2 regions of the Streptomyces sp. NPDC037054 genome follow, and region 1 is predicted to be linked to the other one. Evidence: riboswitches for the same ligand, from Rfam matches in the RefSeq annotation. Region 1 holds a riboswitch; the other holds the start of a gene.
The links. Region 1 has a riboswitch for S-adenosylmethionine ahead of thrC (threonine synthase). Riboswitches for the same ligand answer to the same signal wherever they lie in the genome.

Region 1 (15,439 bases):
TCCGTCGTCACTGAGATGCGGCGCAGGAAGTCCTCGTAGGCCCGGCCGTCGAATTCGCCCGCCACCGGGGCCAGTACCGTCGCCGCCGACAGGGCCGTCGCGCGGGTCAGGCGGTCGGGCCACGGCAGGCGTTCCGTCAGGCCCGACAGCAGGCCCGCGACCGCCGCGTCGCCGGCGCCCGTCGGGTTGCCGTGGACCGGGGCCGGTGGGGTCGCTCGCCACAGGCCCTCGGGGGTGAGGGCGAGGAGGCCCTGCGGGCCCAGGGACGCGATCACCGTGTGGGCGCCTCGGCGGCGGGCGTCCTGTGTCGCGCGCAGCGGCTCGTGCGAGCCCGTCAGCTCGGCCAGCTCCTCGGCGTTGGGCTTGATCATGTCCGGGCGGGCGGCGACGCCCCGGCGCAGTGCCTCGCCGCTCGTGTCCAGCAGGACCGGGACGCCCGCCGCCCTGGCCGTGCGGACCAGACCCGCGTACGCGCCGACCGGCACGCCCGGTGGCAGGCTGCCGCACAGGGCCACCGCCGACGCCGGCGCCAGCAGCCGCTCGTAGGCGCGCAGGAAGGCGGACCACTCGGCGGGGGAGACGGTCGGACCCGGCTCGTTGAGCTGGGTCGTGTCGCCCGTCGTGTCGTCCACCACCGCGATCGTGCGCCGCGTCGGCCCCGCGACCGGCACGAACTCGTCCACCACGTCCGGGGTTCCGGCCAGCAGCTCCCGGACGGTGCCGCCGGTCGCGCCGCCCGCGAAACCGGTGACCGTGACCCGGTGGCCGAGGGCTGCGAGGACCCGGGCCACGTTCACGCCCTTGCCGCCGGGACGTTCCGTCACGTCCGTGACCCGGTGGGAGGCGTGCGGGGAGAGGGCAGGAACCCGGTAGGTGATGTCGAGAGCGGTGTTCAGCGTGACCGTGAGGATCACCTGGGCCGACCTCCCCCGTGTTCGCGTCGTTGCCGCTTCCTTCGCCTTTGCGGGCCACGATCATGCCAAACACACGGCCGTCCTCCCAGCCCCGGGCCGGGTGGACGGCCTCGTACTCCGGGACGGATCAGCCCAGTTGGGGATCCACCACCCATTCACCCCGGCGCATCACGCCCGCCACCTCGAAGTCGCCGTCCAGCAGCACCAGGTCGGCGTCCTTGCCGGGCTCCAGGGAGCCGATCCGGTCGGCGAGGCCGAGCAGCCGCGCCGGGGTCGCGGAGAGCGCGGCGACCGCCTGCTCCACCGGCAGCCGGTCCACCGTCACCGCCCGCTTGAACGCCCGGTCCAGCGTCAGCGTCGAGCCCGCGATCGAGCCGCCCTCCACCAGGCGCGCCACGCCGTCGGCCACCTCGACCTCCAGCGGGCCGAGCATGTAGCGGCCGTCGCCGAAGCCCGCCGCGTCCATCGCGTCCGTGATGAACGCGACCCGGTCCGCTCCCGCGTGGCGGAACGCCAGCCGGAGCGCCGCCGGGTGCAGATGCGTGCCGTCGTTGATCAGCTCGACCGTGACCCGCTCGTCCTCGAGGAGGGCGGTGATCGGGCCGGGGGCGCGGTGCCCGAGCACCGGCATCGCGTTGAACAGGTGGGTGGCGACCGTCGCGCCCGCGTCGATCGCCTCCACCGTCTGCTCGTACGTCGCGTCCGTGTGCCCGACCGCGGCGATGACGCCGTGCTCGGCGAGCAGCCGTACGGAGTCGACGCCGCCCGGCAGTTCGGTGGCGAGGGTGACCATGCGGGCATGGCCGCGCGCCGCGTCGATCAGCTTGCGCACCTCGGCCGGGTCCGGGTCGCGCAGCAGGGCCTCGGAGTGGGCGCCCTTGCGGCACGGCGAGATGAACGGGCCCTCGAAGTGGATGCCGGCGATGTCGCCCTGCTCGGCCAGCTCCGACAGCATGCCGGCGCGCTGCGCGAGGAAGTCCATGTCGCCGGTGACCGTGGAGGCGACGAGCGTGGTCGTGCCGTGCTGCCGGTGGGTGCGGATGCCCCGCAGGACCTCCTCGACCGTGCCGGACGTGAAGGACGCTCCGCCGCCGCCGTGGTTGTGGATGTCGACGAAGCCGGGGACCAGCCAGTGGCCGGAGACGTCCAGGACATCGGCGTCGTGCGGGGCGTGGTCGGCGATGCGCGTGCCGTCGACGACGACGCGCCCGTCGTCCACGGTCCCGGTGGGCAGAACCACCCGGGCACCTGCGAGAACCTTGCTGGGGGCCATCAGGTGGTTACCTCCGAACGGTCGGTGGATGCGAGGAGATCCCAGGCGAGGAGCCCCGCGCCCAGGCAGCCGGCGCTGTCGCCGAGCGCCGCGGGGACGAGGGACGGCAGCTTCTGGAAGGTGACGCGGCGCCGGACGGCGTCCCGCAGGGGCTGGAACAAGGTTTGCCCCGCCTCGGCCAGCCCGCCACCGATGATCAGGGTGCGCGGGTCCAGCAGGGTGAGGGCCGTGACCAGGCCGTCGGCGAGCGCGTCGACCGCGTCCTGCCAGACCCGCACCGCGCGGGCATCGCCCGCCTCGACGGCCTTCGCGCAGTCGGCGGCGTCCGCGTCCGGGTCTGCGCAGGCCTCGGCCCACGCCTGGCTGACGGCCGCCGCCGACGCGTACCGCTCCAGGCAGCCGCGCTGACCGCAGGGACAGGGCAGGCCGCCGGGGCGTACGACCACGTGGCCGATCTCGCCCGCGAAGCCGTGCGCGCCCGCCTCCACCCGGCCGTCGACGCCGATCGCGCCCGCGATGCCGGTGCCCAGTGCCACGAACAGGAACCGGTCGGCGCCCCGGCCCGCCCCGACCCGGCCCTCGGCGAGGCCGCCGGTGCGCACGTCGTGCCCGAGGGCGACCGGTACGCCGCCGAGCCGCTCGGCGAGCAGCGCCCGCAGCGGTACGTCGCGCCAGCCGAGGTTGGCCGCGTACGCGGCGACGCCCGCCGCCTCGTCCACGATGCCGGGCACGGCGACGCCGGCCGCGGCCGCGGGCCCGCCGAGACGCGTCTCGCCGTGCGCGCGCAGTTCGGCCGCGAAGCCGAGGATCTCCGCGACCACGGCGTCCGGTCCGCGCTCGCGGCCCGTCGCCCGGCGGGCCCGGTGGAGCAGCTCGCCGTCCGCCCCGACCAGGGCGGCCTTCATCCCGGTGCCGCCCACGTCGAGGGCGATGACATGTCTCACGGGGACAGTGTGGCCCGACGACCCGCAAGAGGTCTAGTCCACTCACGTGGTGTAGACCTTATGGCCGGTTTCGAAAATTTTCGCCAAGAGTCCGGGAGAGCAGAGCAGTGCAGCGGCGTAGGACAGGAACGATCGCGGTGGTGTCCGCACTGGGCATGACGGCGGTCCTCGGCGGCTGCGGACTCGGCGGCACGGACGAGGTGACGCTGAGGCTCGTCGCCGCCGACTACGGGGACGACGCGGGCAGCAGCTCCCAGAAGTACTGGGACGAGCTGGTCAGCGCCTACGAGGCGAAGCACCCCGGGGTGAACGTCGACGTCAGCGTGTACTCCTGGAACGACGTCGACCGCGAGGTCAAGGCCATGGTCGACGCCGGCAAGGCCCCCGACATGGCGCAGATCGGCGCGTACGCCGACTACGCGGCGAAAGACTTGCTCTACCGGGCCGACGACGTGCTCTCCATACCCGTCCAGGCCAACTTCGTCTCGCAGCTGGCCGTCGCGGGGCAGGTGAACTCCGTGCAGTACGGGATGCCGTTCGCCTCCTCCACGCGCGTCCTCTTCTACAACAGGACCCTCTTCGCCGAGGCCGGCCTCACCCCGCCCACCACGTGGGACGAACTCGCCGACGCCGCCGCCGCGCTCAAGGCCGAGGGCGTCAAGTACCCGTACGCGCTGCCGCTCGGGCCCGAGGAGGCGCAGGCCGAGACCATGCAGTGGATGCTGAGCGGCGGGGGCGGCTACACCGACACCGTCGGCAGCTACGGCATCGACTCCCCGCAGAACGTCCACACGTTCACGTGGCTCAAGGAGGAACTGGTCGGCAAGGGACTGACCGGGCCCGTCGCGCCGGGCGAGCTGAACCGCGCCGACGCGTTCGAGGCGTTCGCGGCCGGGGACGTCGGCATGCTCAACGGGCATCCCTCGCTGATGGAGGCCGCTGCCGCCAAGGGCGTGAAGTTCGGCATGGTCCCCACGCCCGGCGCCGAGGGCGAGAGCCGGGCCACGCTGGGCGTCGCCGACTGGATGACCGCCTTCAAGCAGAACGGCCACCGGGACGAGATCGGGGACTTCCTCGACTTCGTCTACGAGGACGAGAACGTGCTGGAGTTCTCCCGGCGGTACGACCTGCTGCCCGTCACCAGCTCGGCGTTCGACACGATGAGCGCCGCGCGGCGGGACGCGGAGCTGCGGCCGTTCCTGGAGGAACTCCAGTTGTCCGAGATGTATCCCGTGGGACAGACCTCCTGGGCCGAGGTCAGCGCCGCCGTGAAGAAGCAGGTGGCGCAGGCGGTCCGGCCCGGCGGTGATCCGGAGGACGTGCTCGGGCGGCTGCAGTCGTTGGCGATGCGGGCCGAGAGCGCGGAGTGAACACGGAGTGAGGCGGGCGCCGGCCGCCGTGTCAGTGGCCGGCGTTAGCGTTGCTGGTATGGACGCGGGCGACGTGGGACTGGGGGCGCGGGAACAGGACATTCTCGCGCTGGAGCGGCGTGGGTTCTCCGGGCCCGGGGCCAAGGAGCGGGCCATACGGGAGGAGCTGGGGCTGGCGCCCGTGCGGTACTACCAGCTGCTCAACGCCCTGCTCGACGACCCACGCGCGCTGGCCCTCGATCCCGTGACGGTGAACCGGCTGAGACGCGTGCGGGACGCTCGGCGCGCTGAGCGCTGAGTGGGGCGCGTGGATAGGCTCGCCGTATGGGCAGCCACACGGACTCCACGGACCCCACGGAAACCGATCTCGCTCGGCCCCTGCCGACGCCCTCCACCGCGGCCGGGCGCAGCGGCCTCGACGCCATCCTGCGGCGGCCCGGCAAGGCCGTCGTCGCGCTCGACTTCGACGGGACGCTCGCGCCGATCGTCGCCGACCCGGAGCAGGCGCGGGCGCACCCCGACGCCGTGCCGGTGCTGGCCGCGCTCGCCCCGAAGGTCGCCGCCGTCGCGGTGGTCACCGGACGGCCCGCGGAGGTCGCGGTGCGGTACGGGGGCTTCGCCGGGGTGGCCGGCCTCGAACACCTGGTGGTGCTCGGGCACTACGGCGCCGAGCGGTGGGAGGCCGCGAGCGGGGAGATCGTCGCGCCCGAGCCCCATCCCGGTGTCGGGGCGGCGCTGGGGGAGTTGCCGGGGCTGCTGGGTGAGCTGGGCGTCGCCGACGGTGCCTGGGTCGAGGAGAAGGGGCGGGCCTTCGCCGTGCACACGCGGCGGGCCGCCGATCCGCAGGCGGCGTTCGAGGCGCTGCGCGAGCCGCTGGCCGGGCTGGCGGCGGAGCACGGGCTGATCGTGGAGCCGGGGCGCATGGTGCTGGAGCTCCGGCCGCCGGGGATGGACAAGGGCGTGGCCCTCAGCGACTTCGTGTCGTCGATCGGGGCCGAGGCCGTGCTGTACGGCGGTGACGACCTGGGGGATCTGCCGGCGTTCGGGGCCGTGGAGCGGCTGCGGGAGGCGGGGACGCCGGGGGTGCTGGTGTGCAGCGGCAGCGACGAGGTGCCGGAGCTGCGGCGGCGGGCGGATGTGGTGGTGGACGGGCCGGAGGGCGTGGTCGGCCTCCTGGGGGCGCTGGCGGCGCGGCTGCCGTGAGCGACGCGGGGCGCCGGCCGCGCGGGCGTCGGGGGCGTCGGCGGGGGTGTGGCTGGCGTGACGTCGCGGTCGGGTGCGTCGTGGTGCCGCACAAGCTGCGGGGCAGTCGTGCCTCCCCCAGTGCCCCAAGGGCCTGGGGGTACCCCCAGGCGGCACGGGTGGGCGCAGCGGCACCCCGCAGCGCCGGGCCGCGTCACCCACCCGGCCTCCGCTGCAACGCCGGTTCACCTCGTAACGCCGGGCCCCGTGGCCCACCTGCGTCGGTCGCGTCGCCCGTCAGCCCCGCAGCGCCTCCACCTGCTCCAGGAACCACCTCGTCGGCGGCAGCGCGGTCGCCGACGCCGACAACCGCTTCGACCGCTCCCCCCGCTCACCCGCCGGCATCGACAACGCCTCCCGCAGTGCCCCCGCCGTACCGACCACGTCGTACGGGTTCACCCCGATCGCGTCCTCGCCCAGTTCCTCCCACGCCCCCGCCTCCCGCGACAGCACCAGCGCGCAGCCGCCGTCGGACAGCAGCGGGATCTCCTTCGCGACGAGGTTCATGCCGTCCCGGATGGGGTTCACCAGGGCCACGTCGGCCAGCCGGTACGCCGCCAGGGAGCGGGCGAAGTCGTCCTTCACGTGCAGCACGACCGGCGTCCAGCCGGCCGTGCCGAAGGCCGAGTTGATCTCGTCCGCGACGCGCCGCACCTCGGCGGTGTAGTCCCGGTACACCGCGAGGTCCTGCCTCGACGGGTAGGCGAAGGCCACGTGGACGACGCGTTCGCGCCACTCCGGGTGCTCCGCCAGGAGGTGGCGGTAGGCCAGCAGTCCCCGGACGATGTTCTTCGACAGTTCCGTGCGGTCCACGCGGACGATCGTGCGGCGCGGGGTGCCGTCGGGGGCCGTGCCGATCTCCTCGCGCAAGTCCCGGATGCGGTCCTCGACGTCCGGCTCGTGGGCGCGGGTGCGCAGGAAGTCCGCGTCGACTCCCAGGCCGTGCACGCCGATCCGCGTGTTCCCCGTTCCGTCGGCGAACGCCTCGCAGCACGCCGTGAACGCGTCCGCCCAGCGCCGCGTGAGGAAGCCGAGGCGGTCGGCGCCGAGCATGCCGCGCAGGACCTTCGCGGCGATGTCGTCCGGCAGCATCCGGAAGTACTCCGGCGGCGCCCACGGCGTGTGCGAGAAATGGCCGATCCTCAGGTCCGGGCGCAGTTCGCGCAGCATGCCCGGGACCAGCGTCAGGTGGTAGTCCTGGATCACCGCCGTGGCGCCTTCGGCCGCCTCCTGGGCCAGCGCCTCGGCGAAGGCCCGGTTGTACGTCTCGTAGGACTCCCACTGGCGGCGGAACTCCGCGTCGAAGACCGGCTCCAGCGGGGTCTGGTAGAGCATGTGGTGCACGAACCACAGCACGGAGTTGGCGACGCCGTTGTACGCGTCCGCGTGGACGTCCGCCGGGATGTCCAGCATGCGCACGCCGGGCTCGCCCGCGCCGCGGCGCACCGCCTCGCGGTCGCCGTCCGAGAGGGCCGAGCACACCCACAGCGCGTCCGCGTCGGAGCCGATCGCGGAGAGTCCGGAGACGAGGCCCCCGCCGCCGCGTTTCGCGTGCAGCGAGCCGTCCTCGCGTACTTCGTACGAGACCGGGCCGCGGTTGGACGCGACCAGCACCTGAGCAGCCTGCGTGGAAGCCATAAGCCTCAACCTAGCCCAGCCGGGAAACGCTCAAACGTACGGTGCGGCCGCGTGGCCGGTCGTATACGCCGGCCCTCACGCGACCTTCCGCGCGGCGTACTCCGCGATCTCCACCATGGGGGGCCGCTCCTCGGTGTCGACCGAGAACGTGCGCGGCTCGAAGCCCTCCTCGCCGCGCTCGAACTGGGTCAGGGCCGGGCGGATCAGGTGGCCGCGGGCCAGCCGGAGCTGGGCCGTGCGGTAGATCGCGGCGGACATCCGGCCCAGGGCCTGGCCGTCCTGGTGGCGGTGCCTGCGCACGCCGACGTCGACCTGCGCCAGCGCGTCGAGGCCCACCAGGTGCAGGGCGTCGACCAGCATGCCCAGCTCCACGCCGTAGCCGACGGGGAAGGGCAGCTGTTCGAGGAGGCCGCGGCGGGCCGCGTACTCGCCGCCGAGGGGCTGGACGAAGCCCGCGAGCTGGGGCCAGTGCATGTTGAGCAGGGGGCGGGCCATCAGTTCCGTGACCCGGCCGCCCTGGCCGGCCGCCGAGCCGAGCGGGCGGTCGTACATCGCCTTGACCAGGTCCACGTCCGGGTCCGTGAGCAGCGGGCCCACGATGCCCGAGACGAAGTCGGAGGAGAAGTCCTTCAGGTCGGCGTCGACGAAGCAGACGATGTCCCCGCGCGTGACCAGCAGCGAGCGCCACAGCACCTCGCCCTTGCCGGGGACGGCCGGGAGGCGGGGCAGGATCTCGTCGCGGTGCACCACCGTCGCGCCGGCGGCGGCCGCCACCTCGGAGGTGCGGTCGGTGGAGCCCGAGTCGACGACGACTATCTCGTCCACGAGGGGCACCTGGCGCATCAGGTCGTGGCGGACGACCGCGACGATGTCGCCGACCGTCTCCTCCTCGTTCAGGGCGGGCAGGACGACGCTGACCGACTGCCCCGTGGCGCGCTTCGCGGCCAGGAGCTGGTGCAGCGGGCGATCGTTCACAGACCAGGAGCGTGCAGTCAGCCAGCGCTCGACTTCTTCCAGCACGGTCGGTGGCTCCTCTGCGTTCTCTCGGCGAGGCGGTGTGATCCATCTCGCGGTTCGGACGACTATCTCAACTGTCCTGGCCGTCGGTTACAGTCTTGAACAACGCGGATGACCATCGCATGTCGGGGGTCCCGACCCGTCGGCCGCGTGATCAACAACCACATACAGCTCATCCAGAGGGGCAGAGGGAAACGGCCCGATGAAGCCCCGGCAACCCTCCAGCCGGTCTCGTAGATCATTGTCGATCGCTCCGCGAGGCTCCCGGCTAGGGAAGGTGCCAAATCCGTCTCACGGCGAAATGCGTCGTGAGGAAGATGAGGAGAAAGGGCCTCGCCTCACATGGCTGTGCAGACTGTTGCAAGCACCACGAATTCCGTCGACCTGGGCCCTGCCGCGGCGCTTTCCTGCCGGGAGTGCGGCCACCGCGTGCCCCTCGGCCCGGTCTTCGCGTGCGAGGAGTGTTTCGGCCCGCTGGAGATCGCCTACGACTTCTCGGCGTACGACACCGAGGAACTCCGCGCGCGCATCACGGCGGGGCCCGCGAACATCTGGCGCTACGCGCCGCTGCTGCCCGTCCCCGCCGATGTGGCGGACAAGCCGAACATCAACCCCGGCTGGACCAAGCTGGTCAAGGCCGACAACCTCGCCCGCGAGCTGGGCGTCGACGCCGGCAAGCTGTTCGTCAAGGACGACTCGGGCAACCCGACGCACTCCTTCAAGGACCGCGTCGTCGCGCAGGCCCTGGAGGCCGCCCGCGCCTTCGGCTTCACGACGCTGAGCTGCTCCTCCACCGGCAACCTCGCCGGTGCCGTCGGCGCCGCCGCCGCCCGCGCCGGCTTCCGCTCCTGCGTGTTCATCCCGCACGACCTGGAGCAGGGCAAGATCGTCATGGCCGCGGTCTACGGCGGCGAGCTCGTCGGCATCGAGGGCAACTACGACGACGTGAACCGCTTCTGCTCCGAGCTGATCGGCGACCCGGCCGGCGAGGGCTGGGGCTTCGTCAACGTCAACCTGCGGCCGTACTACGCGGAGGGTTCCAAGACCCTCGCCTACGAGATCTGCGAGCAGCTCGGGTGGGAGCTGCCCGACCAGCTCGTCGTGCCCATCGCCTCCGGCTCCCAGCTCACGAAGATCGACAAGGGTCTCAAGGAGCTGATCGAGCTCGGCCTCGTGGCGGACAAGCCGTACAAGATCTTCGGCGCGCAGGCCGAGGGCTGCTCGCCGGTGTCCGCCGCCTTCAAGGCCGGCCACGACGTCGTCCGCCCGCAGAAGCCGAACACCATCGCCAAGTCGCTGGCCATCGGCAACCCGGCCGACGGGCCCTACGTCCTCGACATCGCGCGGCGCACCGGCGGTGCCGTGGAGGACGTCACCGACGAGCAGGTCGTCGACGCGATCAAGCTGCTGGCGCGCACGGAGGGCATCTTCGCGGAGACCGCCGGTGGCGTGACCGTGGGTGTCACCCGCAAGCTGATCGAGAACGGCGTCCTGGACCCGACGCTGACGACCGTCGTGCTGAACACCGGCGACGGCCTCAAGACCCTCGACGCGGTGGCCGGCACCGGCCTCACCGCCACCATCCGCCCGAACCTGGACTCCTTCCGAGAGGCTGGCCTCGCATGAGCGTGACCGTTCGCATCCCCACCATCCTGCGCACCTACACCGGCGGGCAGGCCGAGGTCGCCGCCGAGGGCGCCACGCTCGGCGAGGTCATCGCCGACCTGGAGAAGAACCACACGGGCATCGCCGCCCGCGTCCTGGACGACCAGGGCAAGCTGCGCCGCTTCGTCAACGTGTACGTCAACGACGACGACGTCCGCTTCGAGCAGGGCCTGGACACCGCGACGCCCGACGGCGCCGGCGTCTCCATCATCCCGGCGGTCGCCGGCGGCTGCTGAGCCCCCGATCACCGACCGTTCGTCTGATTGCCCCCTCCGTGAGAGAAACGGAGGGGGCAATTCTGCATGGTTGAGCACGGTAGAGTTGGGGAACCGGATGCGATCCCTATGCCACGCGCATATGAGCCCCGGTTCCGCATGCGACGAGAAGTAGCCAAAGTGTGTGGCTGCTTTGCGACTTTCGCGCCTTTTGTGGGGCCCGACTTGCCCTGAATTCGGGCGAATTCTCACTACATTCCGGACCGTGTCCGTCCAGATTTCTCGTCCGATTGACCTGTTGCAGACGGCAGTTGGACAGATACATTCGGCCGCGGTCGACGCGTTCCGGCGCACACCCCCACCGTGGCGGGTGAGGTCTGACCCGGATCCGCGAAGTGTGGATCTGTGCAAGGGCCAGTAATAGGGGAGTTAGGCATGGCTCAGGGCACCGTCAAGTGGTTCAACGCGGAGAAGGGGTACGGCTTCATCGCGGTCGACGGTGGTGCGGATGTTTTCGTCCACTACAGCGCGATCCAGATGGACGGCTACCGCACCCTGGAAGAGGGCCAGCGGGTCGAGTTCGAGATCTCGCAGGGTCAGAAGGGCCCGCAGGCCGACATGGTCCGCGTCTCTGCCTGAACGCGCGCGACCACCGCACACCGGTCTTCACGCGAAGGGTCCGTACCTCCGGGTACGGGCCCTTCGTCGTGCCCGGAGACCCGGCGGGCGCCGTTCGCGCGCGGCTGAGCGCCCCTCGGATCAGGGGTAGGCGCTTGCACTCGGCAGGGGCGAGTGCTAATCATTGCGTTAGCACTCTGAAGGTGAGAGTGACAACGTAAGGACCGGGTCGGTGAGGCCCGCAGGCCGGGTGGGGAAGGAACCACGAGGCCGGCGAGCCGTCCGTCGCGGGCGCGGGCGCGGTCCGAAGTAATCACCCCCAGTCCTGGAGGGACCACTTCACATGGCCAAGATCATCGCGTTCGACGAGGAGGCGCGGCGCGGCCTCGAGCGCGGCATGAACCAGCTCGCGGACGCCGTCAAGGTGACGCTCGGCCCCAAGGGTCGCAACGTCGTCCTCGAGAAGAAGTGGGGCGCCCCCACGATCACCAACGATGGTGTGTCCATCGCCAAGGAGATCGAACTCGAGGACCCGTACGAGAAGATCGGCGCCGAGCTGGTCAAGGAAGTCGCCAAGAAGACGGACGACGTCGCCGGTGACGGTACGACCACCGCGACCGTCCTCGCCCAGGCCCTGGTCAAGGAAGGCCTGCGCAACGTCGCGGCCGGTGCCAACCCGATGGCCCTGAAGCGCGGTATCGAGAAGGCCGTCGAGGCCGTCTCCGCCGCCCTGCTGGAGCAGGCGAAGGACGTCGAGACCAAGGAGCAGATCGCCTCCACGGCCTCCATCTCCGCCGCCGACACCCAGATCGGCGAGCTCATCGCCGAGGCCATGGACAAGGTCGGCAAGGAAGGCGTCATCACCGTCGAGGAGTCCCAGACCTTCGGTCTGGAGCTGGAGCTCACCGAGGGTATGCGCTTCGACAAGGGCTACATCTCGGCGTACTTCGCCACCGACATGGAGCGTATGGAGGCCGTCCTCGACGACCCGTACATCCTGATCGCCAACTCGAAGATCAGCAACGTCAAGGACCTGCTGCCGCTCCTCGAGAAGGTCATGCAGTCCGGCAAGCCGCTGCTGATCATCGCCGAGGACGTCGAGGGCGAGGCCCTGTCGACCCTGGTCGTCAACAAGATCCGCGGCACCTTCAAGTCCGTCGCCGTCAAGGCCCCGGGCTTCGGCGACCGCCGCAAGGCCATGCTCGGCGACATCGCCATCCTCACGGGCGGCGAGGTCATCTCCGAGGAGGTCGGCCTCAAGCTGGAGAACGCCACCCTCGACCTGCTGGGCAAGGCCCGCAAGGTGGTCATCACCAAGGACGAGACCACCATCGTCGACGGTTCGGGCTCGGCCGACCAGGTCCAGGGCCGCGTGAACCAGATCCGCGCCGAGATCGAGAACAGCGACTCGGACTACGACCGCGAGAAGCTGCAGGAGCGCCTGGCGAAGCTCGCCGGCGGTGTCGCGGTCATCAAGGCCGGTGCCGCCACCGAGGTGGAGCTCAAGGAGCGCAAGCACCGCATCGAGGACGCCGTGCGCAACGCCAAGGCGGCCGTCGAGGAGGGCATCGTCGCCGGTGGTGGCGTGGCCCTGCTGCAGGCCTCCCAGGTCTTCGAGAAGCTGGAGCTCGAGGGTGACGAGGCGACCGGCGCCAACGCCGTGAAGCTCGCCCTGGAGGCCCCGCTGAAGCAGATCGCCGTCAACGGCGGTCTCGAGGGCGGCGTCGTCGTCGAGAAGGTGCGCAACCTGACCGTGGGTCACGGCCTGAACGCCGCGACCGGCGAGTACGTCGACATGATCGCCGAGGGCATCATCGACCCGGCGAAGGTGACGCGCTCCGCGCTGCAGAACGCCGCGTCGATCGCCGCGCTGTTCCTCACCACCGAGGCCGTCATCGCCGACAAGCCGGAGAAGGCCGCCGCGCCCGCCGGTGGCGGCATGCCGGGCGGTGACATGGACTTCTGATCCCTTCGAGGATCGGACCCGTCCGTCAGGACCGAGGGCGGCACTCCCCGCACAGGGGGGTGCCGCCCTCGGGCGTGTGCGGGATCACAGCGCCGAGCGGCCGCGCGGGTGGAATGCCGTGTCCCGTACGGCGGTTGAGGGCTGTGACGCACTTTTATGCGCGTGCACATACCAGCTGGTCAACCATTGTTCCCCGAGGAGCCCCCATGGCCGCCCCCGCCACCGAGACCGCCGCCTCCCGCGCGGCCGAGATCCTCTCCCGCCCGGTCGCCGTCAACGGCATGACCGTCCCGAACCGCATCGCCATGGCACCCATGACCCGCATGTTCTCCCCGGGCGGCGTGCCCGGCGAGGACGTCGCCTCGTACTACGGCCGCCGCGCCGCCGCCGGTGTCGGCCTCGTCGTCACCGAGGGCACCTACGTCGGCCACGAGTCCGCCGGGCAGAGCGACCGCGTCCCGCGGTTCCACGGCGAGGAGCAGCTCGCGGGCTGGGCGAAGGTCGCCGAGGCGGTGCACGCGGGCGGCGGCCGGATCGTGCCGCAGCTGTGGCACATCGGCATGGTCCGCGAGCAGGGCCAGCAGCCGTTCCCGGACGCCCCGCCCGTCGGCCCCTCGGGGCTGCGCATCGGCGCGGACGAGCCCACCGGCAAGGCGATGACGCGGGCCGACCTGGACGCCGTCATCGGCGCGTTCGCGCGGGCCGCAGCCGACGCCGAGCGCATCGGCTTCGACGGCGTCGAACTGCACGGCGCCCACGGCTACCTCATCGACCAGTTCCTGTGGGCGGGCACCAACCGCCGCACCGACGCGTACGGCGGCGACCCGGTGTCGCGTACGAGGTTCGCCGCGGAGATCGTGGCCGCCGTCCGCGAGGCCGTGTCGCCCGAGTTCCCGGTCCTGTTCCGCTACTCGCAGTGGAAGCAGGAGGCCTACGACGCCCGTCTCGCCGAGACGCCCGAGGAACTGGAGGCGATCCTCGCGCCGCTCGCCGCGGCCGGCGTCGACGCCTTCCACGCCTCCACGCGCCGCTACTGGGAGCCCGAGTTCGACGGCTCGGACCTCAACCTGGCCGGCTGGACGAAGAAGCTCACCGGCAAGCCCGCCATCACGGTCGGCTCGGTCGGCCTGAACGGCGACTTCATCAAGGCCTTCCAGGGCGAGGGCTCCGAGGTCGGCGCCCTCGACGACCTCCTCGACCGGCTGGAGCGCGACGAGTTCGACCTGGTGGCCGTCGGCCGCGCCCTGCTCCAGGACCCGCTGTGGGCCCGCAAGGTCCTCGACGGCCGCGTGGACGAGCTGGCGCCCTACGACCCGGCGGCGCTCAAGACGCTCAGCTGACGGGGCAGGCGCGCGGCCGGCCGGGCAGGTGTGCGCCGGCGGACTCGATTGGGTAAAGGTCGGCCTCGGCGGTCATGTCGCCCGCTCAACCTTTGCATAGGCTAAAGGTGGGGGGAGGGGCGTCCGGACGGCGGGCGCTCCTCCAGTGACGCGACGCCGCTGGAGCAGGACATGACCGACGAGAAGCCACCGCGGACGCTGACGGTGCTGTCCGGCATGCCGGTCGCGGTCATGGCCCTCGTCGCGGTCGTGGACGTCGTCGCCGGACCGGGCGTGGGCCTGCTGCCCCTTGTGTCGCTGGGGCCCGCCTTCGCCGGACTGGTCGGCGGCTGGCGCCGTACCGCGCTGATCGGCGCGGCGGCGCTGCTGCTGTGCGCCGGGCTCGCCCGCTACAACGGGCAGCTCGGCGAGAGCCGCGGCTTCGCCGCCCTCGGATCGGTCGCGGGCGTGACGGCCGCGGGCATCGTCGCGGCCGTGACGCGCTCCCGCCGGGAGGCCGAGCTGGCCGGCGTCCGCTCCATCGCGGAGGTTGCCCAGCGCGTCCTGCTGCGCCCCGTACCGCTGACCGCGGGCCCGCTCCAGGCGGCCGTCTCGTACACGTCGGCGGTCGCGGAGGCCCGCATCGGCGGCGATCTGTACGAGGTGGTCTCCTCGCCGCACGGCGTCCGCGTCATCGTCGGCGACGTCCAGGGCAAAGGGCTGGCCGCGGTCGAGACGGCCGCCGTGGTGCTGGGCGCCTTCCGGGAGGCCGCCCACGACGAGCCCGACCTGGTGGGCGTCGGCGAGCGCCTGGAGCGCAGCGTGGCCAGAGGGCTGGACGGCGAGAAGTTCGTCACCGCCGTCCTCGCCGAGATCGGCACCGACCACCAGGTCCTGCTGCTGAACTACGGCCACCCGGTCCCGATGCTCGTACGCCGCGACGGAAGTGCCGACTTCCCGCAACCGCCCGCCTACGCGCTGCCGCTCGGTCTCGGCGCCCACGGCGGCGGGAGCCCCGAGCCCTACCGGGTGGACTTCGCGCCCGGCGAGCAACTGCTGCTCTACACCGACGGCGTCACCGAGGCCCGCGACGAGAACGGCCGGTTCTACCCCCTCGTGGACCGCGCGCCCCTGCTGAAGGAGCCCGACGCGCACCGCGCGCTGGAGGCGCTGCGTGAAGATCTGATGCAGCATGCCGCGGGGCCGCCCCACGACGACGCCGCGATGCTGCTCCTGCGCTACCACGGCCATGCGGGAG
Region 2 (15,439 bases), on a different contig from region 1:
AGGTCGTCTCCCAGGAGCGGTACGAGCAGCACCTCAAGGACCTCGCCAAGAAGGGGCAGACCGGTTACGTTCCCGCTGGCATCGCGCAGACGAGCCACGAGAAGAACCGGGAGACGAACCAACTGTGAGCATCGTCAACGAACCTCAGGGCGCCTCGGCGGCTGAAGACTCGTATTACGAGGACGAGCTGCCGGTACGGCGCAAGCGGCCCGGCAACGTCGTGGTGAAGTGGCTCACGACCACCGACCACAAGACGATCGGCACGCTGTATCTGGTCACGTCGTTCGCGTTCTTCTGCATCGGTGGCGTCATGGCGCTGCTCATGCGCGCGGAGCTGGCCCGCCCGGGCCTGCAGGTGATGTCGAACGAGCAGTTCAACCAGGCGTTCACGATGCACGGCACGATCATGCTGCTGATGTTCGCGACGCCGCTGTTCGCCGGCTTCGCGAACTGGATCATGCCGCTGCAGATCGGCGCGCCGGACGTGGCCTTCCCGCGGCTGAACATGTTCGCCTACTGGCTCTACCTGTTCGGCTCGCTGATCGCGGTCGCCGGTTTCCTCACCCCGCAGGGCGCGGCCGACTTCGGCTGGTTCGCCTACTCCCCGCTGTCGGACGCGGTCCGCTCGCCGGGTGTCGGCGCCGACATGTGGATCATGGGTCTGGCCTTCTCCGGCTTCGGCACCATCCTCGGCTCGGTCAACTTCATCACCACGATCATCTGCATGCGCGCACCGGGCATGACCATGTTCCGCATGCCGGTGTTCACGTGGAACGTGCTGCTGACCGGTGTGCTGGTCCTGCTGGCCTTCCCGGTCCTCGCCGCCGCGCTCTTCGCGCTGGAGGCGGACCGCAAGTTCGGCTCGCACATCTTCGACCCGGCCAACGGCGGGGCGCTGCTGTGGCAGCACCTCTTCTGGTTCTTCGGCCACCCCGAGGTGTACATCATCGCGCTGCCGTTCTTCGGCATCATCAGTGAGGTCATCCCGGTCTTCAGCCGCCGCCCGATCTTCGGTTACATGAACCTGATCGCGGCGACCATCGCCATCGCCGGTCTCTCGGTGACGGTGTGGGCGCACCACATGTACGTCACCGGTGGCGTGCTGCTGCCGTTCTTCTCCTTCATGACGTTCCTCATCGCCGTCCCGACCGGCGTGAAGATCTTCAACTGGATCGGCACGATGTGGAAGGGCTCGCTGTCCTTCGAGACGCCGATGCTCTGGGCGATGGGCTTCCTCATCACCTTCACCTTCGGTGGCCTGACCGGCGTCATCCTGGCCTCGCCGCCGATGGACTTCCACATCTCCGACTCGTACTTCGTGGTGGCGCACTTCCACTACGTCGTGTTCGGCACCGTGGTCTTCGCGATGTTCTCCGGCTTCCACTTCTGGTGGCCGAAGTTCACCGGGAAGATGCTCGACGAGCGCCTCGGCAAGATCACCTTCTGGACGCTGTTCTTCGGCTTCCACGGCACGTTCCTCGTCCAGCACTGGCTGGGCGCCGAGGGCATGCCGCGCCGGTACGCCGACTACCTGGCGGCCGACGGCTTCACCGCCCTGAACATGATCTCGACGGTCAGCTCGTTCGTGCTCGGCCTGTCGGTCCTGCCGTTCTTCTACAACATCTGGAAGACCGCGAAGTACGGCAAGAAGATCGAGGTCGACGACCCGTGGGGCTACGGCCGTTCGCTCGAGTGGGCGACGTCCTGCCCGCCGCCGCGGCACAACTTCCTCACCCTGCCGCGGATCCGCAGTGAATCCCCGGCGTTCGACCTGCACCACCCGGAGATCGCCGCGCTCGACGAGCTCGAGAACGTCGGTCACGGGGAGAAGGCCCTCGCTGGGGGCAAGGAGGCCGGCAAGTGAAGATCCAGGGCAAGATGTTCATGTGGCTGAGCGTCTTCGTCCTCGCCATGGCGGTCGTCTATGGCGTGTGGTCGAAGGAGCCGGCCGGTACCACGGCCCTCTTCCTGGCCTTCGGGCTGTGCATCATGATCGGCTTCTACCTGGGCTTCACGGCCAAGCGGGTGGACGTCGGAGCGCAGGACAACAAGGAGGCGGACGTCGCGGACGACGCCGGCGAGGTCGGGTTCTTCAGCCCGCACAGCTGGCAGCCGCTGTCCCTGGCGATCGGAGGCGCCTTCGCCTTCCTGTCCATCGCCCTCGGCTGGTGGCTGATGTACTTCTCGGCGCCGCTGGTCCTGATCGGTATCTGGGGCTGGGTCTTCGAGTACTACCGCGGTGAGAACCGCACCCAGTAGCACGACGAGACGCCCGGGAGCCCGGACACTCCGCACGGAGTGTCCGGGCTCCCTCTTTTGCCCCACGAACCTCACCCGTCCGGGTTACCCGCCGCGCCGCCGCCGGTGATGCTCCCTACGTTGAGGCCATGAGCCACACCGACCCCCCGCGCAGCCGCACCGCCGTCGGCTGCACGCTGCTCGTGATCGCCCTCGGCGCGGGCCTCACCGCCTGCGGCGGAGACGACACCCCGCTCGCGGCCGAGCCGTACGACGCGGCGGACCAGGTCTCCTTCAACGGCCGTGCGGGCGAGGGGCGGCCGACCGACCCGGACAAGCCGCTGGAGGTCGTCGCCGAGGACGCCGAAGGGCGCATCACCGACGTCACCGCCGTGGACGCCGCAGGACGCTACGTGGCGGGCGAACTCGCCGCCGACGGCACCCGGTGGCACAGCACCTCCCCGCTGGCGGCGAGCGCCCGCTACACGGTCCGCGTGAGCACGGAGAACGGGGACGGGGCGCCCGGCCGGAAGGTCTTCACCTTCGACACCGGCAGGCCCACCGCCAAGAAGCGCCTGAACGTCACCTTCGGCCCCAAGCAGGGCACCTACGGAGTCGGGCAGCCCATCACCGCCGAGCTGTCCCTGCCGGTCAAGGACCGGGCGCAGCGGGCCGTCGTGGAGCGCGCCCTCAAGGTGCGCTCGACGCCGTGGGTGGAGGGCGGCTGGCACTGGGTGGACGACAAGGAACTCCACTACCGGCCCAAGGAGTACTGGCCCGCCCACTCCACCGTCGAGGTGCGCAGCAACCTGGAGGGCATCAAGATCGGCGACCGGGTGTGGGGCGGCCGTGCCAAGCCCCTGAAGCTCGGCATCGGGGACCAGGTGATCGCCGTCACCGACGCCGCGGCCCACCGGCTGACGCTCTACAAGAACGGCGAGGCGGTCAAGTCGGTCCCGGTCACCACCGGCAAGCCCGGCTTCGAGACCCGCAACGGCGTCAAGGTCGTGCTCGGCAAGGAGTACTTCGTACGCATGCGCGGCACCAGCATCGGCATCGCCGCCGGCAGCGCCGAGGACTACGACCTGCCGGTCCACTACGCCACGCGGGTGACCTGGAGCGGCGAGTACGTGCACGCCGCGCCCTGGTCCGTGGGCTCGCAGGGCTCGGCGAACGTCAGCCACGGCTGCACCGGCATGAGCACCGGCAACGCCAAGTGGTTCTTCGACAACGTCCGCGAGGGCGACGTCGTGAAGGTCGTCAACTCCGACGGCGACACGATGGAGGCGTTCGGCAACGGCTTCGGCGACTGGAACGTGCCGTGGCAGAAGTGGCGGGAGGGCAGCGCCCTGACCGCCGGCCCGGCCCAGGCGGCGGGCGCCCAGCAGACGGCACGCCTGCGCCCCACCGCCGGGTGAGACGCAGGCGTGCGTGCCGTCCGGGCGACAGCCCCTAGGCCTTCAGGGAGGCCTTCGGCCGCAGGAGCGAGGCGAGGGCGTCCGCGAACTCCACCGGGTCCACCGGCAGGGTCACGGCCGCGTCGGCCCGGCTCCAGGTGGCAAGCCAGGCGTCCTGGGGGCGCCCGATCAGCAGCAGCACCGGCGGACAGTTGAAGATCTCGTCCTTGATCTGCCGGCACATCCCCATGCCACCCATGGGCACCGCCTCGCCGTCCAGCACACAGGCGTCGATGCCGCCCTTGTCCAGCTCCTTGAGGACGGCCGCCGGTGTCGCACACTCCAAGAACTCGACCAACGGGGCGTCGGGGGAGGGCCGTCGGCCGGTGGCCAACCGCACCTGCTCCCGGGTGCCCGAGTCGTCGCTGTAGACCAGCACCGTGGCGGTCGGCTGCATTGTTCCTCCGTGACGTCAGCGTCGTAAGGACAGGCCCGTGGGGCGGATGCTACCCCTCTGAACACCACGTCAACAGCGGTATGACCGTCCTAGACACTCCGAACGGCACCCCCCGGAGTGAGGGCGGGATAAGCGACCGACATAATGTCGGTCGTGGCGACAGCAACGACAGTAGAAACCGGGCACGCGCACCCGTCGGTCAATCGGCCGAACCTCGTCAGCGTCGGAACCATCATCTGGTTGAGTTCCGAGCTGATGTTCTTCGCGGCCCTCTTCGCGATGTACTTCACCCTGCGATCGGTGACAGGGCCCGACCACTGGAAGGAAATGGCGGATGCGCTGAACTTCCCGTTCTCGGCGGCCAACACCACGATCCTGGTGCTCTCCTCCCTCACCTGCCAGCTCGGCGTCTTCGCCGCCGAGCGCGGTGACGTGAAGAAGCTCCGGATGTGGTTCATCGTCACCTTCATCATGGGCGCGGTCTTCATCGGCGGTCAGGTCCTCGAGTACACCGAGCTGGTCAAGCACGAGGGCCTCTCGCTCTCCTCCGACCCGTACGGCTCGGTCTTCTACCTGACGACCGGCTTCCACGGCCTGCACGTGACGGGCGGTCTCATCGCCTTCCTGCTGGTCCTCGGCCGTACCTACGCGGCCAGCAGGTTCACCCACGAGCAGGCGACCGCCGCCATCGTCGTGTCCTACTACTGGCACTTCGTCGATGTCGTCTGGATCGGCCTCTTCGCCACGATCTACATGATCAAGTAGCCGGGCCAGTACCCGAGCACCTCTCCAGAAGCATCGACGCAGAAGATCCTGACACCGGGGTAATCCGTGAAAAAGCTCTCCGCACGACGACGCCACCCGCTGGCGGCACTCGTCGTCCTACTCCTCGCGCTGGCATGCACCGGGGGGCTGTACGCCGTGCTCGCACCCGCGGACAAGGCGAAGGCCGACGAAACCGCCCAGTCCCTCACCATCGAGGAGGGCAAGAAGCTCTACTCGGTGGGCTGCGCCAGCTGCCACGGCACCGGCGGTCAGGGGACCAGCGACGGCCCCAGCCTGGTCGGCGTCGGCGCCGCGGCCGTCGACTTCCAGGTGGGCACCGGCCGCATGCCGGCGCAGCAGCCGGGCGCCCAGGTGCCGCGCAAGAAGGTCATCTACTCGCAGGCCGAGATCGACCAGCTGGCGGCGTACATCGCCTCCCTGGGTGCCGGTCCGTCCGTCCCGACCGAGGAGCAGTACAGCCTGGAGGGCGCGGACGTCGCCAAGGGCGGCGACCTCTTCCGCAACAACTGCGCGCAGTGCCACAACTTCACCGGCAAGGGCGGTGCGCTGACGAAGGGCAAGTACGCGCCCACCCTTGAGGGTGTCGACCCGAAGCACATCTACGAGGCCATGCAGACGGGCCCGCAGAGCATGCCGGTCTTCCCCGACACCACGATGTCGGAGAAGAACAAGAAGGACATCATCGCGTACCTCGACGCGGTCAACAGCGACGACACTGAGAGCCCGGGTGGCCTGGAGCTGGGCGGACTCGGTCCGGTCAGTGAGGGTCTGTTCGGCTGGATCTTCGGTCTGGGCGGCCTCATCGCCATCGCCGTCTGGGTCGCCGCTCGGACCGCAAAGGCCAAGAAGTCATGAGTAGCCAACACATTCCCGAAGAGAGCCTGCCGGCTGAGCAGGACACCACGCACGGCGCGGTGGACGTCGCGGACGACAAGAACCCGTTCGCCGACCCGGGCCTCCCGCCCCACGAGCCCCGGATCCAGGACATCGACGAGCGGGCCGCCAAGCGGTCCGAGCGCGCGGTCGCCCTGATGTTCACGGTGTCGATGCTGGCGACCATCGGCTTCATCGCCGCGTTCGTGACCATCCCGATCGACCGGTCGGTCTACATCTTCCCGCTGGGCCACATCAGCGCGCTGAACTTCGCGCTCGGTGTGACCCTGGGTCTGGCGCTGTTCTGCATCGGCGCCGGCGCGGTCCACTGGGCCCGCACCCTGATGAGCGACGTGGAGATCGCCGACGACCGCCACCCGATCGAGGCGCCCCCCGAGGTGCGCGCGAAGGTCCACGAGGACTTCCGCCAGGGCGCGAAGGAGTCCGCCCTCGGCCGCCGCAAGCTGCTGCGCAACACGATGCTCGGCGCGCTCACCCTGGTGCCGCTGTCCGGCGTCGTCCTGCTGCGCGACCTCGGTCCGCTGCCCGGCACGAAGCTGCGGCACACCATGTGGTCCAAGGGCAAGCTGCTCGTCAACATGAACACGAACGAGCCGCTGCGTCCGTCCGACGTCACGGTCGGGTCCCTCACCTTCGCCAAGCCCGAGGGCCTGGACGAGCACGACCACGAGTTCCAGACGGAGATCGCCAAGGCCGCCCTGATGATCGTCCGCATCCAGCCGGACGACATCAAGGACAAGCGCGAGCTCGAGTGGTCGCACGAGGGCATCGTCGCGTACTCGAAGATCTGCACCCACGTCGGTTGCCCGATCTCCCTGTACGAGCAGCAGACGCACCACGTGCTCTGCCCCTGTCACCAGTCCACCTTCGACCTCTCCGACGGTGCCCGCGTGATCTTCGGTCCCGCCGGCCACGCCCTGCCGCAGCTGCGCATCGGCGTGAACGAGGAGGGCTACCTCGAGGCGCTCAGCGACTTCGAAGAGCCCGTCGGTCCTGCCTTCTGGGAGCGCGGATGAGTACCACCAGCAGCACAGAGTCCCGCGCACGCGGGAAGGCGCCGGCCGGCGAGCGCGTCGCCGACTGGGCCGACGGCCGGCTCGGGATCTACTCCCTGGCCAAGGCCAACATGCGCAAGATCTTCCCGGACCACTGGTCCTTCATGCTGGGTGAGATCTGCCTCTACAGCTTCATCATCATCATCCTCACGGGTGTGTACCTGACGCTGTTCTTCCACCCGTCGATGAACGAGGTGGAGTACCACGGCAGTTACGTCCCGATGCAGGGCGTGCTGATGAGTGAGGCGTACGCCTCGACGCTCGACATCAGCTTCGACGTGCGCGGTGGTCTGCTGATCCGGCAGATCCACCACTGGGCGGCGCTCATCTTCCTCGCCGGCATGTTCGTGCACATGATGCGCGTGTTCTTCACGGGCGCGTTCCGCAAGCCGCGCGAGGTCAACTGGCTGTTCGGCTTCCTGCTGTTCGTCCTGGGCATGTTCACCGGTTTCACCGGCTACTCGCTCCCGGACGACCTGCTCTCCGGCACCGGTGTCCGCTTCACGCAGGGCGCGATCCTGTCGACGCCGATCGTCGGCACGTACATCTCGATGTTCCTGTTCGGCGGCGAGTTCCCGGGCGGCGACTTCGTCGCGCGGTTCTACTCGATCCACATCCTGCTGCTGCCGGGCATCATGCTCGGCCTGGTGGCCGCCCACCTGATCCTGGTCTTCTACCACAAGCACACGCAGTTCGCGGGTCCCGGCCGGACCAACAAGAACGTCGTGGGCATGCCGCTGCTGCCGGTCTACACGGCGAAGGCCGGAGGCTTCTTCTTCCTGGTCTTCGGCGTCATCACCCTGATCGCCGGCGTCGCGTCCATCAACCCGATCTGGGTCCTCGGCCCGTACCGTCCGGACTACGTGTCCACCGGCGCCCAGCCCGACTGGTACATGGGCTTCGCCGAGGGTCTGGTCCGCGCCATGCCGGGCTGGGAGATCAACTTCTGGGGTCACACGCTCGTCCTGGGTGTGTTCATCCCGCTGGTGATCTTCGGTCTGTTCCTCGGTGTGCTGGCCCTGTACCCGTTCATCGAGGCCTGGATCACCGGCGACAAGCGCGAGCACCACATCCTGGACCGCCCGCGCAACGCCCCGACCCGGACCGCGTTCGGTGTCGCCTGGATCACCGCCTACATGATCATGCTGATCGGCGGCGGCAACGACATCGTGGCCACGCACTTCCACCTGTCGATCAACGCGGTCACCTGGTTCGTCCGCATCGGCTTCTTCGTCGGTCCGGTCATCGCGTTCGTCGTCACCAAGCGGATCTGCCTCGGCCTCCAGCGCCGGGACCACGACAAGGTGCTGCACGGCCGCGAGTCGGGCATCATCAAGCGCCTGCCGCACGGTGAGTTCATCGAGGTGCACGAGCCGCTCAGCCAGGAGCAGCTCTACACGCTGACCGCCCACGAGCAGTACAAGCCGGTCGAGATCGGCCCGACGGTCGACGAGAACGGCGTCGAGCGGAAGGTGAAGGGCCCCGAGAAGCTGCGCGCCAGGCTGAGCAAGGCGTACTTCGGCACGGACGCCCAGATCGAGAAGCCCACCGTCGAGGAGTACAAGGAGATCACGAGCGGCCACGGCCACCACTGATCACTGCGTTCGCCACGCCACGCGAAGGGCCCCGTCCCGCTTTACGGACGGGGCCCTTCGCCGTGCCCGGGGCTGGATAGGGTGGAACCAGTCTTGATACGTGGCTACGGACCCAGGAGCGGCTGATGAGCGCTGTGACCCCCGCTGGAGGCGACACCGCGGCGGGCCGCACCTGGCCCGCCCTGCTGAACGGCCTGCTGGACCGCCGGGACCTGACCGCCGACGACACCGCGTGGGCGATGGACCGGATCATGCGGGGCGAGGCGACCGACGCGCAGATCGCCGGCTTCGCGGTGGCCCTGCGCGCCAAGGGCGAGACGGTCGAGGAGATCACCGGCCTGGTCCGCACGATGTACGAGCACGCCAACGTGATCCAGGTGCCCGGCGCGACGGTCGACATCGTCGGCACCGGCGGCGACGGCGCCAGGACGGTGAACATCTCGACCATGTCGGCGATCGTCGTCGCGGGCACCGGCGCCAAGGTCGTCAAGCACGGCAACCGCGCCGCGTCGTCGGCGTCCGGCGCGTCCGACGTGCTGGAGAAGCTCGGGGTGAACCTGGAACTCACGCCGCGGCGGGTGGCCGAGGTCGCCGAGGAGGCCGGCATCACCTTCTGCTTCGCGGTGAAGTTCCACCCCGCGCTGCGGCACGTGGCGGCGGCGCGCGGCCAGCTCGGCATCCGCACGGTGTTCAACTTCCTCGGCCCGCTGACCAACCCGGCGCGGGTGACGTCCCAGGCGATCGGCGTGGCCGACGCGCGGATGGCGCCGATCATCGCCGGGGTCTTCGCCGAGCGCGGCAACTCCTCGCTGGTGTTCCGGGGCGACGACGGCCTGGACGAGCTGACCACCACGGCCACCTCCCAGGTCTGGGTCGTCCGCGACGGCAAGGTGTCCGCGGAGACCTTCGACCCCCGGGACGTGGGCCTCGACCTGGTTCCGGTGGAGGCGCTGCGCGGCGCGGACGCCTCGTACAACGCGGAGGTCGCCCGCAGACTGCTGGAGGGCGAGACCGGCCCCGTCCGGGACGCGGTCCTGCTGAACGCGGCGGCGGCCCTCGTGGCCCTCGACCCCTCCGGCGCGCCGCTGACCGAGCAGATCCGCGCCGGCATGGCGAAGGCCGCCGAGGCGATCGACTCGGGCGCGGCCAAGCGCGTGCTGGACCGCTGGGTGGCGGCGAGCCACGCCTGAGGGGCCTGACGCACACGGCGTCGTACGTCCCGCGATCCGGACACGGGTTGCGGGACGTCGATCTTTTCCGTACGTTCCTGACCAGGTCATGAGTGACAGTCATGAGGCCCCGGCCGACTGTCCGGCAACCCTCCGTCCGTGGCGGGGTGCCCCGGGTGAAGACCAGGCCGCAGTCAGCAAGGTCTGCGGCAAGCGCGGACCCCTCGCACCGACACCAGGGGTCCTGGTCGTCGAGGGAGCGTTTGCTTATGTCCGCCGCCACTGCCGCCACCGTTGTCCCTGCCCCGCTGGCCGTGCTGGGCCGTGACGTCACCGTGCCGCTCGTCACCGGCGGCGAGGTCACCTACGCCGCGCTCGACTACGCCGCCAGCGCCCCCGCCCTCCAGCGTGTCTGGGACGACGTCGCCGCCTACGCGCCGTACTACGGCAGCGTGCACCGGGGCGCCGGGTACCTGTCGCAGCTGTCCACCGACCTGTTCGAGAACTCCCGCCGGACCGTCGCCGAGTTCCTCGACTGCCGGGGCGACGACCAGGTCGTCTTCACCCGGTCCACCACCGACTCCCTCAACCTGCTCGCCGCCGCGCTCCCGGAGGGCTGCGAGGTCTTCGTCTTCGAGACCGAGCACCACGCCTCCCTGCTGCCCTGGCGGGGCGCCCGCGTCACCTTCCTCGACGCCCCGCGCAGCCCCGAGCAGGCGGTCGCGACGCTGGAGCGGGCCCTCGCCGGCCGGGACCCGCACGGCCCGGCCCTCGTCTGCGTCACCGGCGCCTCCAACGTCACCGGCGAGCTGTGGCCGGTGCGGGACCTGGCCGCCGCCGCGCACGCCCACGGCGCCCGGATCGTCCTGGACGCCGCCCAGCTCGCGCCCCACCACCCGGTCTCCGTCGAGGCGCTGGACGTCGACTGGGTCGCCTTCTCCGGGCACAAGCTGTACGCGCCCTTCGGCTCCGGTGTGCTGGCCGGGCGCGCCGACTGGCTGCGCGAGGCCGAGCCGTACCTCGCGGGCGGCGGCGCCAGCCGCAGGGTCGCCCGGCGTGCCGACGGGGGAGTGGACGTGGAGTGGCACGACACGGCCGCCCGGCACGAGGCCGGCTCGCCCAACGTCATCGGTGCCTACGCCGTCGCCTCCGCCTGCAAGGCCCTCACCGAGGCCGGGTTCGAGACGCTCGTCGCCCGTGAGGAGTACCTGATCCGCAAGGTGCGCGAGGGTCTCGCCGACGTCCCCGAGGTGCGCGTCCTGTCCCTGTTCGGGGACGACGCGCCGCGGGTCGGCGTCCTCTCCTTCGTCGTCGACGGCTGGAACAGCTCCCACTTCGCCGCCGCCCTGTCCGCCGAGTACGGCATCGGCGTCCGCGACGGCCTGTTCTGCGCCCATCCGCTGCTGCGCACCCTGCTCGGCAGCGACCCGCAGACGCAGGGCGAGTGCGGCGCCCCGGAGGCCGCGCCCGGCGAGAAGTCCCTGAACGCCATCCGCGTGAGCTTCGGCGCGGGCACCCCCGACGAGCACGTGGACCGCTTCGTGACCGCCTGCCGGGAACTGGTGCGGGACGGCGCCCGCTGGAACTACCGCACGGAGAACGGCCGTTGCGTCCCCGACAGGTCGGCGGCGCCCGTCTCGGCGTGACCCGGCGGGCCCGGCTCGGCGTGATCCGCCGCGCCCGTCTCGGCGTGAGCCGGCAGCCGGGTGCCCAGCAGGATCATCCGCAGGGCCCGCTCGGTCGCGTCGGTGAGCAGTTCGGACGCCCGCACCAGGGCCTCCGCCAGGGCCATCGGCGCGGGCAGGATGCCGTGGCAGGCGTCGACGCCCGGCACGTCCTGGGCGCCCTCGCCGAGCGTGCCCGCGAGCGCCAGCACCGGGCGGCCGTACAGCTTGGCGCGGCGCGCCACCTCGGCCGGCACCTTGCCGCGCGGCGTCTGGTGGTCCAGGGCACCCTCGGCGGTGACGACCAGGTCGGCGCGGGCCAGCCGGGCGTCCAGGCCGAGGTGGTCCAGGAGCACGCCGAAGCGGGGCAGCAGCCGGGCGCCGAGTGCGGCGAGCCCGGCGCCGAGCCCGCCCGAGGCGCCGGTGCCGGGGCCGGTGCGCAGGTCGGTGCCGGTGACGCGGAGGTCGCGGGTGAGGACGTACGCCCAGTTCTCCAGGCCCGCCGACAGGTCCTCCACCTGGGCCGGGGTGGCGCCCTTCTGCGGGCCGAAGACGCGGGCGACGCCGCGCTCGCCGCACAGCACGTTGAAGGGGTTGCAGGCGACCAGCAGTTCCGCGTCCGCGAGCCGGGGGTCGAGGCCGGCCGGGTCGACGCGGTGCAGCCGGACCAGTTCCCGTCCGCCGGGCGGGAGTTCGTGGCCGTCGGCGTCCAGCAGCCGCGCGCCGAGCGCCTGGAGCGCGCCCGCGCCGCCGTCGGACGTGCCGGAGTCGCCGCAGCCGACCAGGATCCGCCGCACGCCCGTGTCGAGCGCGGCCCGGATCAGCTCGCCGACGCCGTACGTGGTGGTGGCGCCGGGGTCCCGCAGGGAGCGCGGGACCAGGGAGAGACCCGCGACGGCGGCCATCTCCACGACGGCCGTGTCCCCGGAGCCGAGCAGCGCGAAGTGCGTGCCGACCCGCTCCCCGACGGGGCCGGTGGCGGCCAGCGCGACCAGCCGGCCGCCGGTGGTGCCGGCCAGCGTGGCGGCCGTGCCCTCGCCGCCGTCCACGAGCGGGATGAGGTCGAGGTCGGCGGCGGGCAGGACGCGGCGCACGCCTGACGCGATGGCGTCGGCGGCGGCCTGGGCGGACAGGGACTCCTTGAAGCCACTGGGGGCCACGGCGATACGACGGAGCACGGGTGTTCTCCTCAACGGGTCACGGGAACGCCGAGCAGCGGCCAGACCGCGACGGCGAAGAACAGCACGAGCGCGGCGGTCGCCGGGGCCAGGACGGCCGAGAGACGCAGCAGGTCGCGCGGGGTGTAGGTGGGGGTGCCGGGCAGCTCGGCGAAGAGCGTGACCGGCTTGGCGGAGGCGGGCAGCGTGTGGCAGAACCCGGCGGCCGCCGTGGACGCGAGGGCGGCGGCCACCGGGTTGACCCCGGCGCCGACGGCCGCCGCGACGACCAGCGGGACCAGCACCGACGAGCGGGCCGAGCGGGACTGGAGCACGAGGTGCGCGGCCGTGCTGACGGCGACGACGACCGCCAGGAACACCACCGGCGTGACGCCCGGGGGCAGCCCGGAGACCAGCCACTCGGCCGCCCCGGAGTCGGCGAGCGCGATGCCCATCGCCATCGTCGCGGCCATGAACAGCAGCAGCGCCCACGGCACCGTCCGCAGCGCGTCCTTCAGCCGGACGGTGCCGAGCGCGGGCGACGCGGCGACGACCGCGCCGATCAGTGCCACGACCGCCGGGGACACCCGGTGCAGCGGCTCGCTGCACCACAGCAGGACCACGGTCGCCAGCAGCAGCGCGCAGCGCGTCTCCGCCTGCGTCCACGGTCCGGTCACCGGCTGCTCGCTGTGCCGCTGTATCTCCTCGGCCGTGACGCGCACGGCGCCCTCGCGGTCCGCGCGCCGGGTCGTCGTCAACAGCACGGCCTCGGCGGCCAGGTGGGAGGAGGCCACCGCGAGCGGCAGCCCGAGCAGCAGCCACTCGGTGAACCCGATCCGCTCCCCGGCGGTCTCCCACAGCACCGACACGGTGATCAGATGCGCGCCCGCGCCGATCAGAGTGGCGACCGCCGACAGCAGGATCACGGTCGGGAACAGCAGCGCCAGCATCACGACCAGTCGCTTCCGGTCGCCGAGTGCCTTGGCGAGGGCCAGGAACACCGGCAGCGCCAGCGCGGCCCGGCCCGAGGTGGCGGGCACCGCGAACGCCGTGACGACCAGCGCGGCCGTCGTCAGATGCGTCAACTGCCGCACCGAGCGCGCCCCGCCGACCAGGAAGACCGCCATGCGTCCGGCGAGCCCCGTCCGGGTCACCGCGGCGGCCAGCACGAAGGCGCAGATCAGCAGCCACACCGTCGAGTCGCCGAGGGTGCCGAACAGGGTGTCGCTGCTGATCACACCGGTCGCGGTCAGCGCGAGCCCGGCGCCCAGCGCGATGTACGTGTCGTCGATCGGCGTGGCGATCCAGGCGCAGGTCGCCAGCGCGAACACGGCGAGCGTGAGCCGGGCGTCACCGGCGAGGCCGGGGAAGGTGCCCGGCACCGCGAGCGGCGCGCACAGCGACAGGGCCACGCACAGGGCGGCGGTCAGCCGGAGGTTCAAGGTCACGTCATCGAGGGTTCACCCGGGCCGTGAGCCCTCAATGAGCCGCACATGAAGGAAACTTCACCCGGAACCCGGCGTCCGGCCGACGGCCACCGACGCCCGGCCCCGGGCTCAGCCGGGCAGCCGGTACCCCATGCCCCGTACCGTCTCCACCTGCTGCGCGCCGAGCTTCTTGCGCAGGGCGCGGACGTACACGTCCACGATGTTGGAGCCCGGGTCGAAGTCGTAGCCCCACACGTGGGAGAGGATCTGCTCGCGGGACAGCACCTGCCCCGGATGCCGCAGGAACAGTTCCAGCAGCACGAACTCACGGGCCGTCAGATCCACGACGCGGTCCCCGGAGCGGGCCCGCCGGGTGCGCAGGTCCAGGCTGAGGGTGCCCGAGCGCAGCATCGTCACCTCCGGCGCGCGGGCGGCCGTGCGCAGCCTCAGCCGCACCCGGGCCAGCAGCTCCTCGAAGCGGAACGGCTTGGTCATCCAGTCGTCGGCGCCGCCCTCCAGGCCGGCCACCGTGTCCCGCACCGAGTCCCGCGCGGTCAGCACGATCACCGGGACGGTCACGCGGGCCTCGCGCAGCTCCCGCAGCACCGTGAAGCCGTCCCGGCCGGGCAGCCCGATGTCCAGCACGATCAGGTCGAAGCCACCGGTCAGCGCGTACTCGTAGGCCGCGTCGCCGTCGCCGACGACGGTGGTCGTGAAGCCGCCCGCGCGCAGGCCCTTGTCCACGAAGGAGGCGATGCGCTCCTCGTCCTCGACGATCAGGATGCGGTTCACGTGCGGTTCTCCTCCAGGGTCAGGACGAAGGTGGCGCCGCCGCCCTCGGTGTCGCGCAGCCCGATCCGGCCGCCGTGCGCCTCGGCGATCGCCCGCACGATGGACAGGCCGAGCCCGGCGCCCGAACCCCGCGCGCCGCGCCGGGTGGTGCCGCGCCGGAACCGCTCGAAGATGACCTCGGCGTCCTCCGGCCGCACACCGGGTCCGGAGTCGGCGACGTACAGCTCGATCCGGGCGCCGTCGGCGCGGGAGCCGATGCGGACGGTCTGGCCGGGCGCGGTGTGCTGCACGGCGTTCTGCGCGAGCTGCACCATCGCCTGCGTGATCCGCTGCGGGTCCAACTCGGCCTCGCGGTCGGCGACTTCGGTGAGCTGCCAGTCGCGTTCGCCGAGGGTGCGGGCCTTGACGTAGACGTCGGCGGTGAGTTCGGCGAGCTGCACCGGCTCCGGCGTGACGAAGTCGGGCCGCTCGGCCTTGGCGAGCAGCAGCAGGTCCTCCACGATGCGGCTCATCCGGTCCAGTTCGTCGGTGACGAGCCGCACGGTCTCCTCGCGCTCGGCCGGGTCGTCGCCCATCAGCTCCAGATGGCCGCGCACGATGGTGATCGGGGTGCGCAGCTCGTGCCCGGCGTCGTCCACGAACTGGCGCTGGGCGGCGAAGGCCCGCTCCAGCCGGTCGAGCATCGCGTTGAACGTCTCGGCGAGGGCCGCCACGTCGTCCCGGCCGCGCACCGGGATGCGGCGCGTGAGGTCCTGCTCGGTGAGCTGCGCCGCCGCGGTGCGCACCAGCCGTACGGGCCGGAGGATCC

Region 2: another riboswitch for S-adenosylmethionine. It lies ahead of ACZ7D7_RS11480 (aminotransferase class V-fold PLP-dependent enzyme); the one in region 1 lies ahead of thrC (threonine synthase).

The regions. Positions count from the first base shown of each region.
Region 1 covers NZ_JBVJSJ010000005.1:163,698-179,136, forward strand. The annotation lists gene ACZ7D7_RS14165 (1-phosphofructokinase family hexose kinase) at 1-914, opposite strand, end outside; gene nagA (N-acetylglucosamine-6-phosphate deacetylase) at 1,042-2,187, opposite strand; gene ACZ7D7_RS14175 (ROK family protein) at 2,187-3,131, opposite strand; gene ACZ7D7_RS14180 (extracellular solute-binding protein) at 3,239-4,501, shown strand; gene ACZ7D7_RS14185 (DUF3263 domain-containing protein) at 4,560-4,799, shown strand; gene otsB (trehalose-phosphatase) at 4,826-5,704, shown strand; gene ACZ7D7_RS14195 (alpha,alpha-trehalose-phosphate synthase (UDP-forming)) at 5,981-7,381, opposite strand; gene ACZ7D7_RS14200 (glucosyl-3-phosphoglycerate synthase) at 7,457-8,401, opposite strand; SAM riboswitch class I at 8,568-8,722, shown strand; gene thrC (threonine synthase) at 8,741-10,024, shown strand; gene ACZ7D7_RS14210 (ubiquitin-like small modifier protein 1) at 10,021-10,299, shown strand; gene ACZ7D7_RS14215 (cold-shock protein) at 10,714-10,917, shown strand; gene groL (chaperonin GroEL) at 11,240-12,862, shown strand; gene ACZ7D7_RS14225 (NADH:flavin oxidoreductase) at 13,069-14,202, shown strand; gene ACZ7D7_RS14230 (PP2C family protein-serine/threonine phosphatase) at 14,374-15,439, shown strand, end outside.
Region 2 covers NZ_JBVJSJ010000004.1:115,292-130,730, forward strand. The annotation lists gene ctaC (aa3-type cytochrome oxidase subunit II) at 1-128, shown strand, start outside; gene ctaD (aa3-type cytochrome oxidase subunit I) at 125-1,864, shown strand; gene ACZ7D7_RS11440 (cytochrome c oxidase subunit 4) at 1,861-2,259, shown strand; gene ACZ7D7_RS11445 (L,D-transpeptidase) at 2,388-3,656, shown strand; gene ACZ7D7_RS11450 (response regulator) at 3,691-4,092, opposite strand; gene ctaE (aa3-type cytochrome oxidase subunit III) at 4,237-4,857, shown strand; gene qcrC (cytochrome bc1 complex diheme cytochrome c subunit) at 4,924-5,733, shown strand; gene qcrA (cytochrome bc1 complex Rieske iron-sulfur subunit) at 5,730-6,788, shown strand; gene qcrB (cytochrome bc1 complex cytochrome b subunit) at 6,785-8,422, shown strand; gene trpD (anthranilate phosphoribosyltransferase) at 8,548-9,612, shown strand; SAM riboswitch class IV at 9,697-9,813, shown strand; gene ACZ7D7_RS11480 (aminotransferase class V-fold PLP-dependent enzyme) at 9,861-11,237, shown strand; gene ACZ7D7_RS11485 (glycerate kinase) at 11,177-12,433, opposite strand; gene ACZ7D7_RS11490 (SLC13 family permease) at 12,445-13,860, opposite strand; gene ACZ7D7_RS11495 (response regulator transcription factor) at 13,969-14,631, opposite strand; gene ACZ7D7_RS11500 (sensor histidine kinase) at 14,628-15,439, opposite strand, start outside.